One region of the Paenibacillus sp. GCM10027629 genome, then DNA from elsewhere that is predicted to be linked to it. Evidence: riboswitches for the same ligand, from Rfam matches in the RefSeq annotation. Region 1 holds a riboswitch; each other region holds the start of a gene.

Region 1 (4,252 bases):
AGAGGCGCTTGAATCGCTGCAGAATGGAAGTTACTTCACGCAGCCGCAGGATGAGCATCTCGGCATCTGGAATGTGCATCATCGATTGAAACATATTTTCGGGCAAGCGGCAGTGCTTGAATTCGCGAATGAGCCGGGTGCCGGCGCGAAAGTGAGGCTTGTACTTCCTTATCGCACGCTTACGCAGTTCAGTTCTTATGATAGTGGACCTTGGGAGGGGTAACGATGTATAGAGCGCTGATCGTGGATGATGAGATTTATGCTGTGCTGGGGATTAAGAGCGGTGTGAATTGGGAGGAGCTGCAAGTATCGGAAGTCCATGAAGCCTATAACATGCGGGAAGCGATGAAGGTATTCGAACGTACACCGATCGATATTCTCATCTGTGATATCGAGATGCCGAAGGGGACGGGTATTGAGCTGCTTGAATGGGTGAATGCACACTCGCCTGCGACCGAGACGGTGTTCTTGACAGCACATGCCGATTTCAGCTTCGTGAAGCGAGCGGTCCAGCTCGATAGCTTCGATTATTTGCTCAAGCCTGTGGAATATGAAGTGCTGCAGTCGACCTTGGCCAAGATGCTGCAATCGATTGAGCAGGAGAAGGAATTGCTGCAGCTGCGCGAACAATACAAGCCCTATTATGATCTCTGGACGAAGAAGAAGCCGCTCATTGCCGATAAATTCTGGAATGACGTACTCTCGAATCGCATTACCTGTACACCGACCAATGTGCAGAGTTTGCTCGAGGAGCATGATCTGACGTTCAAGCCGGATATTAAGATTTTACCTCTTCTTATTAGTGTTGAAGCATGGCAACGGGAGTTCAGTACAAGAGATGAAGAAATGATGGAGTATGCCATTCGGAAGGGGGCGTCCGAGCTGCTGCTGCATGAGGCGAATGGGGTTGTCATTCAGACACGTCAGGGCGTGAATGTCGTGATTCGTTATTTGGACGAGGGGCATAGCGGAAGTGCAGGGCTGTCCGAGGCGTGCCAGGAGTATATTCAGTCTTGTCAGCAGTACTTCAATTGTCAGATCTCTTGCTATATTGGGGAAGTCACTTCGTTATTTAACGTGAGCGAGATGTATCATGAATTGCTCGAGCTGGAATACAACAACTTGCACAAATCCAATCAAGTGTACTTCTTGCGCAACCGGGAGAAGACCGGCATGATGAAGCTGCCGCTCTTCACTGCTTGGACGATTCTGATCGAGCAGGGGAAGCGGGAAGAGATCGAGAAGGAGCTGGCGCGGTGTATTGCAGCGTTCCGGTCGGACGCAAGACTATCTGCGAGCGCACTGCAGGCATTCAATCATGGATTTCTTCAGATGATTCATTACATCCTGCACAAGAATGGGGTGTCTGCGCATGAACTGCTGCATGAGGGGCAGGGGCAATTGAACGGGGCCGCACCTCGAACACTGGATCAGATGCATGCTTGGGCATTGAAGCTCATCGGGCTGGTGTCCCATTCCTTGCATCAGAACGATTCAGTGATTGAACAAGTTCAACGTTACATCGCCGATCATCTGAGCGAAGTGATTACAAGAGAACAGCTCGCGGAGTATGTGCATCTGAATCCTGCGTATTTGTCCAGGCTATTCAAGCGTGAAGTGGGCGAATCGATCACGGATTACATTTTGAATGAAAGGATGAAGGTAGCAAAGGAATTAATCGCTACATCGTCGATGCCGATTTCGGATATTGCCAAATCGCTGGGATACAGCAATTTCTCCTATTTTGCGAAAATGTTCAAGAAGGTCTACCATGCGACACCGCAGCATTTCCGGCGCCAATTAGGTTGAAATGTGACTTCTTGAAATATACGATAATTTAATATTTGACTGTCTAAGATAAATTGTTGTAAAATGGAAATACGCTTAATTTCCGGATATGAGATCGGAAAGCGGGGGAACCAATTTTTAGGGGCGAATCAAGGATGTATTGTAGGGAACCATCTTTCCCGAGCCCGACAGCTAACCTCGTCAGCAGTGGATGGGTCAATCATAGACACTTTTTCCGCACCCCTGACCCGTTGAACCGGGTCTTTTTGCGTCTAATCGAGAGTGACCCGGTTGCCTGCAAGGACGAAGCACATGCTTACGCTTGCGGACTGCGGGTCATTTTTTATGTTGAAGAACGAGAGGAGGGACACAGCGTTACCATAAATCTGACTTTCAAGGAGGAACAACAATATGGCACAGCCGAAATATATCACGAATATCGATAAAATTGTGGAGATCCCGGAGCAAGAACGGGCGAAGTTGAAGCAAATAACGGAGAAGTTCGTATTTCGCGTGAATGATTATTACTTGAAGCTGATTGACTGGAACGACCCGAATGACCCGATTAAGAAATTGGTAATCCCGAATGAGGGAGAATTATCCGAATACGGTAGATGGGATGCGTCCGATGAGGACACGAATTACGTGGTTCCGGGTTGTCAGCATAAGTATAAGACGACGGCTCTGCTCATCGTATCCGAGGTATGTGGTGCGTACTGCAGGTACTGCTTCCGTAAACGTCTGTTCCGTAATGATGTAAAAGAAGCGATGTCGGATGTGAGTCCGGGCATCGAATATATTCGGCAGCATCCGGAGATTAACAATGTGCTCCTGACAGGCGGAGATAGCTTGATTCTGGCAACACCCAAATTGAAAATGATTATTGAGCAATTGCGAGACATTGAACATGTGAAGATTATTCGGCTCGGCTCCAAAATTCCCGTGTTCAACCCGATGCGCATCTATGAGGATGAGGAGCTGCTCGATACCATTCGGACATTCTCGAATAGTGATCGCCGGATCTATGTGATGGCCCATATCAATCATCCGCGTGAAATAACGCCTGAAGCAAGACGAGGGTTTGAGGCGTTACATCAAGCTGGAGCGATCGTCGTGAATCAGACCCCGATCCTTCGGGGCATTAATGATAACGCTGATGTCTTAGCGGAATTGCTCGATAAGTTGTCTTGGGCGGGGGTCACGCCATATTACTTCTTCGTTAACCGCCCTGTTGCGGGAAATCGGGATTTTGTCCTGCCGCTCGAACAGGTGTATCGCCTCGTTGAAGAAGCCAAAGCGAAGACATCCGGCCTCGGCAAAAGAATCCGACTATCGATGAGTCATACATCCGGTAAAATCGAAATTCTCGCGATTGAGAAAGGAAAAGCTTACTTGAAGTATCATCAATCGAGAGATGACCATTACGGTAAATTTATGATGCTGCCTTGTCCGAAGGATGCGTCATGGTTCGATGATCTGCCGGGGAATGAAGCATATTGGAAGAAGCCGAAGAAGAAGACAGATGCGATTGTCTCGGTGAATGAGCTGCCGCAATTCCCGCAGAAGGCAAGCCGTTCGGCGGCGTCGCAGCCAGCGATGAAGGCTGTGAATCAATAACATCATAACGGTAAAATAAAAGACGGGTGGCTTCTCAGAGTGATGCTGGGAAGCAGCCCGTCTTTTGTTAAGGTGCCAACCCTTTCATAATAAATTGGATCGTGGCTTCACGTTCCAGTGCGTCATCCCAATCTGATCCTTCTTGGGGCTCCAAGATGGAACGGAACAGTACATAGCCCAAGATAGAGAAGGCGCTAAGCCGCATAATGGTGAGGGAGGGGAGATCAATCAGCTTTCCTTCGCCTTGCAGCTTATGAATAATTCTCTCGAATCGTCCCTTCATCTCGTTGAAGACGAGCTGCTGCAGCTGCTTCTGGAGATCGGGGTGGAAGGGCAATTCCTGCACCACAATTTTGAACAAGCTGCGATTCTGCTGCAGGAAAGTAATGCGATTGTCGATCAGTGCCCGAAGGAGCTGATCGAAGCTATCGTAATCTCTGGAGAGGACATCTTTGAACTCTCTCAGAAGAAAGGGGGCAAGCAGCTTCACCATGGCCGGTGTGACGATCGAGAGCAGCAGGTCCTTCTTGGTCTTAAAGTGGCGGAATATCGTTCCCTCCGCGACGCCAGCCCGCTGGGCGATCTCGCTCGTTGAAGATGCCGCATAGCCTTTCTCCGCGAATATTTCAATCGCTGCTTCGAAGATTCGCACTTGCTTGGCGGTTCGTGGAGCGGTAGGATCGCCTTGCAAGAGCTCCTCCATCCATGGCTCCAGCGATTTGGTCATATAGGTCAACTCCTTGCTAGATTAGATCGCGCGCTGCTTCTTCAGCGCTGCGATATTGAGTAGTGCGAAGACGATCGAGAATCCAAGCAGGATATAGATATCGAGCTGAATGTCGCCAAT
Region 2 (4,252 bases), on a different contig from region 1:
TTTCAAAAAGTTACCTTTTTGAAGAACCTCTAGTCGTTCTGTGCAATACATTTCTATGGATCATACAATGATCGTTTTAGGTATTGTTATCTTATTAGCTCTAGCATTTGACTTTATTAACGGATTTCACGATACGGCGAATGCCATCGCGACATCTGTCTCGACGCGTGCACTCAAGCCGCGGCATGCGATTCTGCTCGCAGCAACGATGAATTTCATCGGTGCCTTGTCCTTTACCGGGGTTGCGAAGACGATCGGGGGAAGCGTCGCAGACCCCTCCAAGCTGGATAATGGGGTAGAGATTGTGATAGCGACCTTAATCGCCGCGATCATCTGGAACCTTGTGACTTGGTGGTTCGGAATTCCTTCGTCCTCATCTCACGCACTCATTGGTGCACTCGCGGGTGCAGTCTTTATAGGAGCGGGTTCAGACAGCTTGAACTATGCCGGGTTTACGAAAATCGTAGAAGGACTTATCTTCTCACCGCTTATTGCATTTGCTCTTGGTTATATCGTGATGACGATTCTGAAGCTCATTTTCGGTCGAATGAGTCCGCATTCGGTCAATAAAGGCTTCCGCACAGGGCAGATTATGACGGCAGCGCTTCAGTCTTATACGCACGGGACGAATGATGCGCAAAAGGCGATGGGGATCATTACCTTCGCTCTTGTCTCAGCAGGAATACAAGATAATTTGGATGTTCCGTTATGGGTTAAAATTTCGGCCGCAACAGCGATGGCACTCGGTACATCTGTCGGCGGTTGGAAAATTATTAAAACGATGGGTACGAAAATCTTCAAAATCGAACCGATTAACGGTTTTGCAGCGGATTTATCGTCAGCTGCTATTATTATGACGGCAACGCTAGCGCATTTGCCCGTTAGTACAACGCATGCGATTACCTCAGCGATCCTCGGTGTAGGTTCCGCGAAGCGTTTTTCGGCGGTAAAATGGGGCCTAGCAGGTCGTATTGTCATCTCTTGGATCGTGACGATTCCGATTGCATTCGTGCTTGCGATGGCCGTGTTCAAAGTGATTGATCTATTATTCTATAGATAAATGTGGAGAGAAGCTAACCTTCGGTGAAGAGGGTTGGCTTTTTTTGTGTGCGGCAAGGTGAAATGTAAAGGTTAAAGCTCTCCCTTTGGTTGGCAGTGTACACACTGTTGATCAGAGGGAGATTTTTTTGCTGCCGAAGTGTTCCGTTAATAAAAAGAGGACTGCGGGATTTCACTGCGGTGAATGACATAAGATGGCTGGGCACCCTGTACATTCATCCTGGAAAATCGCGCGAAAGTGATCTATCGCGTGAAAATAGGAGGTTTCGAGAGATTCATATCATTCATAACGCTTTCATGACGATTTCCAGTATTTTCAGATTCCATTTCAAACCAATTTAAGGTTTTACAAGTTGCAACACGAGGAGTATGATACGATTCATGAACATTGCTGAGTCCTTGCATGTGCAAGGAGCGGGGGAACCAAATAAGTCATGAACCTGTGGCTCGTGTGAGAGCGAGAGCAGGAACATGTGGGGTGAATCCTGGGTACAACGGTACCGAGGTAGGGTGACTCTCACCATCCGAATCCGACAGCTAACCTCGTAAGCGAATGAGAGAGGATGAAGGAAAGTGTAGACGAACGTTGGCTGCAGATGCGAAATAGATCTGTGGTTATGATGTGAAATAGATTGATGAAGCGATGAAAAATGTTTTACATGTCTTTAACGCTGAGTCTTTGCTAAGGCAAAGAGCGGGGGAACCAACGGTCAGCTGAGCTGACCACGGGGTGAATCCGAGGCACCGTCTTGTACGGCGCTAAGGTAGGGCGACTCTCAAGGCCCGAATCCGACAGCTAACCTCGTAAGCGTCTCGAGAGAGGCAACTTGAACGTATTCAATATGTGCGCAGCATGGCGATTCGCCATGCCCATTATTGAAGCCGCGATGGATAACCTCCCCCGCAGGCTTCTTTTTTTATGCCTTTTTTTAAGGGAAATGAGAAAAATTAACTTTTTTCACGTTGATTAAAATGTTGTTGAAAAGGGAGATCGACTATGAACTGGGGAATGGATTTACTGCAAATCGTGATTGTTATCGGGCTGCTGCTCTTGATCGTGAAGCCGCTCGGTACGTATATCTATCATATATTTTCGAATGAGCCGAACCGGAGTGATCGGATATTTGGTCCGGTGGAGAAAGGGATCTTTTGGCTGATCGGGCTGAAGAACCGCGGCGACATGTCGTGGAAGCGATACGTACTTAGCTTACTGCTAACCAACCTTGTATTGACGCTTATCGGGTTCGGCGTCTTGCTGACACAGCGCTGGCTGCCGCTCAATCCGAACGGGATCGACAATATGGAGCCGACGTTATCTTTTAATACGATTATCAGCTTTATGACCAATACGAATTTACAGCATTACAGTGGGGAGTCAGGCTTATCCTATTTCTCGCAAATGATCGTCATCATGATGATGATGTTCACTTCGGCGGCGACGGGGATTGTGGTGGCGATTGCCTTTATCCGCGGATTAACGAAGAAGGGCACAGGGCTTGGTAATTTCTTCACGGACTTCGTGAAGGCCCATACGAGACTGTTGATTCCAATGGCGATCGTAATGACACTGGTGCTCGTTGGACTCCAAGTGCCGCAGACGCTGGACGCTACGGTTCAAGCGCACACGATTACGGGCGAGACGCAGCAGATCGCGATTGGTCCTGTAGCATCGCTCGAGTCGATTAAACATTTGGGGACGAATGGCGGCGGATTTTTCGGAGTGAACTCCTCGCATCCATTCGAGAATCCGAACCCACTTACGAATGTGCTCGAAATGTTGATGATGTGGTGTATCCCGGCATCGCTGACCTATACGTACGGACGATTCGCTCGGAATCAGAAGCAGGGCTGGATCGTGTTCGCTGTCATGAGCATCTTGTTCGCAGCTTTCCTAAGTCTTGTGTATATCTCGGAAAGCAACGGCAATCCGGTCTTGAATACGATCGGTGCAGACACATCTCAAGGCAGTATGGAGGGGAAAGAAGCACGATTCGGGATTGCGCAATCCGCTCTATTCACGACCGTGACAACCTCGGCAACGACGGGTACGGTCAACAATATGCATGATACGTTAACCCCGCTTGGCGGTCTCGTACCGATGTCGCTCATGATGCTGAACGTGGTATTCGGCGGCGATGGCGTAGGGCTTGTCAATATGCTGATGTATGCGATCCTCGCGGTGTTCTTGGCAGGCTTAATGGTCGGTCGTACGCCGGAGTTCTTAGGTCGGAAAATTGAACCGCACGAGATGAAGCTGATCGCGATTGCGATTCTCGTCCATCCGTTGATCATCTTAGGCCCGACGGCCATTGCGTTCTTAACCGATCTAGGATCGGGTGCCATTACGAATCCAGGGTTCCACGGCATCTCGCAAGTGCTCTATGAGTACACCTCATCGGCAGCGAACAACGGCTCCGGGTTCGAGGGCTTGGCGGATAACACGCCGTTCTGGAATATGACGACAGGGATTGTGATGTTCCTCGGTCGATACGTCTCCATCGTGGCACTGCTCGGTGTTGCAGGTTCACTCGTGCGCAAGAAATGGGTGCCTGAGACGATTGGGACATTCCGCACCGATAACAAGCTATTCGCTGGGGTGCTGCTCGGAACGGTCATTCTCATTGGTGCATTGACGTTCCTGCCTGTACTCGTCCTTGGGCCGATTGCAGAGTTCCTGACATTAGGGTAGAGATCATTTAACGAGGTGAAAGAACATGGATTCGACCATGAAACGTAAATCATTAATAACTTCAGATATATTGAAATATGCGCTAGGCCAGAGCTTCGTCAAATTGAACCCGCTGATCATGATCAAAAATCCGGTCATGTTCGTGGTAGAGCTAGGTACGTTCATCGTCCTGCTGTTAACGCTATTTCCATCTGCATTTGGCGCGGAAGCGAATTTCGGCTTTAACTTAACGGTATTCATCGTCTTGCTGTTCACCGTCCTGTTCGCGAACTTCGCGGAAGCGATCGCTGAAGGGCGTGGGAAAGCACAAGCGAATGCACTGAAGCAGACGAAGAGCGACGTGATGGCGAATAAAGTGCAGCCGGGCGGCGGCGTGAAGCAAGTGCCAGCGACAGAGCTTCGTAAGGGGGATGTCGTCGTGGTATCCATGGGTGAGATGATCCCTGGGGACGGCGAAGTGATCGCAGGACTCGCCACGGTAGACGAATCCGCGATTACCGGTGA
Region 3 (4,252 bases), on a different contig from region 1:
CGCTTGTATTGTCCGAACATATATCCGATTTCTCTTCCGCCAACGCCGATGTCTCCCGCAGGAACGTCAACGTCCGGTCCGATATATTTCGACAATTCGGTCATGAAGCTTTGCGTAAAGCGCATAATTTCGTTGTCGGATTTTCCCTTCGGATCGAAGTCGGATCCGCCTTTACCGCCGCCAATAGGTTGTCCAGTCAGGGAGTTCTTCAAGATTTGCTCGAATCCGAGGAACTTGATGATGCTGGCGTTAACGGAAGGGTGGAAGCGAAGTCCGCCTTTGTAAGGTCCGATCGCGCTGTTGAATTGTACGCGGAATCCGCGGTTCACTTGAACTTTGCCGTTGTCATCCACCCAAGGCACACGGAACGATACCATCCGCTCAGGCTCAACGATGCGCTCAAGAATGCCATGCTCCTTGTATTTCGGATGCTTTGCGAATACAGGCACGAGGGAATCGAGGATTTCTTTTACCGCTTGGTGGAACTCGCTCTCGTATGGGTTGCGTTTGATTACCAATTCATAAACCGATTGTACATATTCTTTTGCTGCCGTTTGATTTTGTTCTGGGATGGCCGTGATCACTGTTCAAACACTCCTTTATTAAATTTTGATTTACACTTTGTGTACGATGATTTGCATTTTATACTATACAAAATGACGTCATTTCTCCAATAGAAATTATTTTACAAAGCGATTAAATAGCGCTATCGCACTAAAGCGATAAACGGTAAAAACGTTTACATTACTATTACATAAAACATGTAATCGCTTCCGTAAAAAACAAAAAACCTGATCATCGTTAAGATGACCAGGTTTGCGCAAATATATAGACTATAACAATTCGCGGCGAAGCTCTTCAGCCGATTTCGGAGACAAATATCCAAGTGGAATATCGAATACTGTTTTCGCGCCAGTTGCACCCTCTTGGCTAAGGCGATGAGCCGCTCTAGCGTAAGCTACAAGTACGCTTGCCGTGAACTCAGGGTTGCTCTCAAGCTTGAGTCCAAACTCAATAATTTGCTTCGTATTCTCACCAGTTACACCACTGCGAATAACGAATCCGCCATGTGGCATGCCTTGGTGCTCAGCCTGAAGCTGCTCCTCGGAGATGAATGTCACGGTTGTGTCATAATCAGAGAAATAGTTCGGCATATTTACGATCGTCTCACGAATTTGGTCTTGGTTTGCACCTTCTTCAGCGACAACATAGCACTCACGCAGATGCTTCTCACGTGTAGTAAGCTCAGGCGTCTCACCCGAACGAATGCGGTCGATGACTTCTTGAACCGGTACAGTGTACTGTACGCCAGCTTTCACGCCTGGTACGCGACGGATCGCATCGGAGTGGCCTTGGCTAACGCCTTTGCCCCAGAACGTGTAATCTTTGCCTTCGGGAAGGATAGACTCAGCAAGAAGTCGATTAAGGGAGAATAATCCCGGATCCCAGCCTGTCGAAATAACGCTGAGGTTACCGCCTTCTTTCGCAGCTGTATCCACCGTGTTGAAAAATTCGGGAATTTTCGCATGCGTGTCGAAGCTGTCGATCGTATTGAACATTTTGGCGATGACAGGTGTCTGTTCTGGAAGATCTGTCGCCGAACCTCCGCACAGAATCATCACGTCAATGATGCCTTTATATTGCTCTGCAGCAGAGATATGCTCGAATTTGATACCTTCTGTCGCGATTTGATCTGGCTGTCTGCGCGTGAATACCGCTACGAGCTCCAAGTCTTGGTTCTGGCGAATCGCTTTCTCTACGCCTTTCCCCAAGTTACCGTAACCAACAATACCTACTTTAATCTTTTGCATTGATAAAGTCCTCCTCTAGGGTATTCCAATAATCTGCTTGTCCACCCTTTAAAGTATATAGATATATTACATTAAATGTAAACGTTATTGGTGAGAAAAAACCTCTATCGAGGTTCTTACTTTTATTAATACGACTTTGGTTAAAAAGAAACCCGCGATGTGTCCAATGGATGGACTTCGCGGGCTCCTCCTTATTATTCTACATCATCGTGATCTTGATTCCCGTCATTGTCATTGGTGTCATCAAAAATGTCCGAATTCGTCACTCTTGTTGCACCAACATAACGTTTCACATAATACGAATCGCTTAAGCTAGAAATTGTAATCCCTCTTTTGCTGGATGCATGTGCAAATTTATTCTCACCTACGTAGATGCCGACATGCGAGATGCCTTTACCGTTTGTATTGAAGAATACGAGATCTCCGGATTCAAGATCAGATTTTGCAACTTTCTTACCCATCTTGTACTGGGATCCTGATTGGTGTGGAAGTTTGACGTCGAATTGCTTGAAGATATACATCGTAAATCCAGAGCAATCAAATCCACTTGTCGATGTGCCACCGCTCAGATAGCGAGTGCCAAGAACATCCTTAACTTCTTTGTCAAGTTTGGAATCAGCAGCGAAAGCGCTACCAACAGAGACTGCCATTGTTAATGCAAGTGCCACGATCGTAGAGCTGAATAACTTTTTCAAAAGGGTAAAACTCCTTCCAACGCCTACGAGGTTAGCTAAGGGTTCGGTTGAAGGCTCCCTATGATCCCTTACTTGCAAGATCAATTCACCCAAAGATGGTTCCCCCGTTTCCTGGTGCGCAGGAACTCGGCTTCAATGATTTGGTGCACCGGATACAAGTGTCAATAATGACAAAATTGATTACAAACTTATTACAAAATCTTAACTAATTGTTATTCTACCAGACGGTCTGCTCTTTGACAAACCCTTTTTACGTTTTTATCCCTTTTTTTTGCGAAAAACAGCGAATAACCCGAGCTTCGCTAGGCGAAATTCGGGTTTATTTGTTACTTCTCATGACATTTGGACGAGTTTCAGCATTCTGAGCTTCCAGGGCGCTCGCTTAGATTTATTTCTTTTTCGGGGCCCCCGCAAAGTACCTGAATCAGCTTCGAAGCAATAACATCACTTTGTAGGGTTGAATTAGCATTTGCTCTGCCACAATTTATATTGTGCTGCAATACCCCATACCTTGACGATGGAGCGGACGAGATGATAGGTCTGATGAAGAATAATGGCAAGGAGTCCTGTCCAGATCCATGCGGCCGCTGTGAAAATTCCGCTTATCAATAACAGCAGTGCAAGTAATAGAAGGGTGATCCCCAGGATCATCGGCAGATTTTTGAGGGAGAGAAGCAGCCCTTGGAATACCCCGGCCTTGCTCACCTGTCCAAATTGCATAAATAAGAACAACTGGTGAATGATCCAAGCGAATACAATCCATCCGAAGATGATCGGGAGGAAGGATATCCCCAGGTGCTCTAGATCGTAGAGCTTCCATTCCTGATAGAAGTATGGAACTACCCAGTACGCGGGAGCAAGGATCAGCAGGTTCTCCAGCCAATAGAACAAGCAGACCGGCTTCCAAGCGTATTTAATGCCTTTGAAGAACAGGAGTCCTTTATCGTCTTGGTGATGAATAGAATAATAGAGTCCTGCGTTGATGAATGGGGTAATTAACATGCGAATCAAGAACAGCCCTGCGAGCATCCAGAGGTAATAATCGAGGATGTCCGTTTTCATAAGTTGGAACTGACTCTCAATCAGGAACATCTGCATACTCGTCTCGGTGGGGTGGGGATCCGGGTAGTGTTCCAGAATAGGGACCACGATGGCGTCGATAAATCGATAGAGGAAGAAGCCCCAGATCAGCTGGTACAAGAATAGAATGATGACGATATAAAAATGATGTTTGACGATGCTAAAACTTTCTTTAATATAGTTCATTCCGGGTTCACCTCACCATCCGAGTGCGTTCAAGATACTCTCGATCAGTTTCGCTGTGCTGAAATTGATTCGTGTTTTGACGGCCTCATCAATTTGGGCCTTCATATAGTTATTGATGCGTTTATTCTCGAGCACCATGGTGTCTTGCGGGTCAATCATGACCCAATCCAGCGGTGTCTTATGGGTGAGTGTATATTGAATCGTTGCTGATGCGCCGTCCCAGGTTCGCTTGACGGAAGTGCCGTCTTTGAACATGAATACGACAGGAACCTGCGGATAATCACCGCCTTTTTTACGAAGAATGACTTTGGATTCATACGCGGATGTTCCGTTATTTTCTACCTTCTTGGCGGTAATACTCTCTACAGCATAGTCCGTCATGAACCCTTTATAGACATATTGATTGAAGAAATCGGTCCAATCCTTCTTCGTTACTTGTTCGACGACACGCTGGAAATCTGAGGTGGTAGGATGACGGAA

The links. A riboswitch is a leader RNA that binds a small molecule or an ion and turns the genes downstream of it on or off. The one in region 1 is predicted to bind cyclic di-AMP.
Region 2: linked by a shared signal. The riboswitch ahead of kdpA (potassium-transporting ATPase subunit KdpA) and the one ahead of ACFQZR_RS25825 (KamA family radical SAM protein) in region 1 are both predicted to bind cyclic di-AMP.
Region 3: linked by a shared signal. The riboswitch ahead of ACFQZR_RS27585 (C40 family peptidase) and the one ahead of ACFQZR_RS25825 (KamA family radical SAM protein) in region 1 are both predicted to bind cyclic di-AMP.

What each region holds. Positions count from the first base shown of each region.
Region 1 is NZ_JBHTGZ010000017.1:30,507-34,758, forward strand. It holds gene ACFQZR_RS25815 (sensor histidine kinase) at 1-223, shown strand, start outside; gene ACFQZR_RS25820 (response regulator transcription factor) at 226-1,809, shown strand; cyclic di-AMP (ydaO/yuaA leader) riboswitch at 1,872-2,010, shown strand; gene ACFQZR_RS25825 (KamA family radical SAM protein) at 2,200-3,405, shown strand; gene ACFQZR_RS25830 (TetR/AcrR family transcriptional regulator) at 3,473-4,132, opposite strand; gene ACFQZR_RS25835 (ABC transporter permease) at 4,154-4,252, opposite strand, start outside.
Region 2 is NZ_JBHTGZ010000010.1:30,796-35,047, forward strand. It holds gene ACFQZR_RS19630 (inorganic phosphate transporter) at 56-1,060, shown strand; cyclic di-AMP (ydaO/yuaA leader) riboswitch at 1,439-1,626, shown strand; cyclic di-AMP (ydaO/yuaA leader) riboswitch at 1,719-1,886, shown strand; gene kdpA (potassium-transporting ATPase subunit KdpA) at 2,069-3,748, shown strand; gene kdpB (potassium-transporting ATPase subunit KdpB) at 3,774-4,252, shown strand, end outside.
Region 3 is NZ_JBHTGZ010000020.1:42,804-47,055, forward strand. It holds gene gdhA (NADP-specific glutamate dehydrogenase) at 1-581, opposite strand, end outside; gene ACFQZR_RS27580 (diaminopimelate dehydrogenase) at 834-1,811, opposite strand; gene ACFQZR_RS27585 (C40 family peptidase) at 2,006-2,506, opposite strand; cyclic di-AMP (ydaO/yuaA leader) riboswitch at 2,512-2,648, opposite strand; gene ACFQZR_RS27590 (carbamoyl transferase) at 2,969-3,772, opposite strand; gene ACFQZR_RS27595 (M1 family metallopeptidase) at 3,785-4,252, opposite strand, start outside.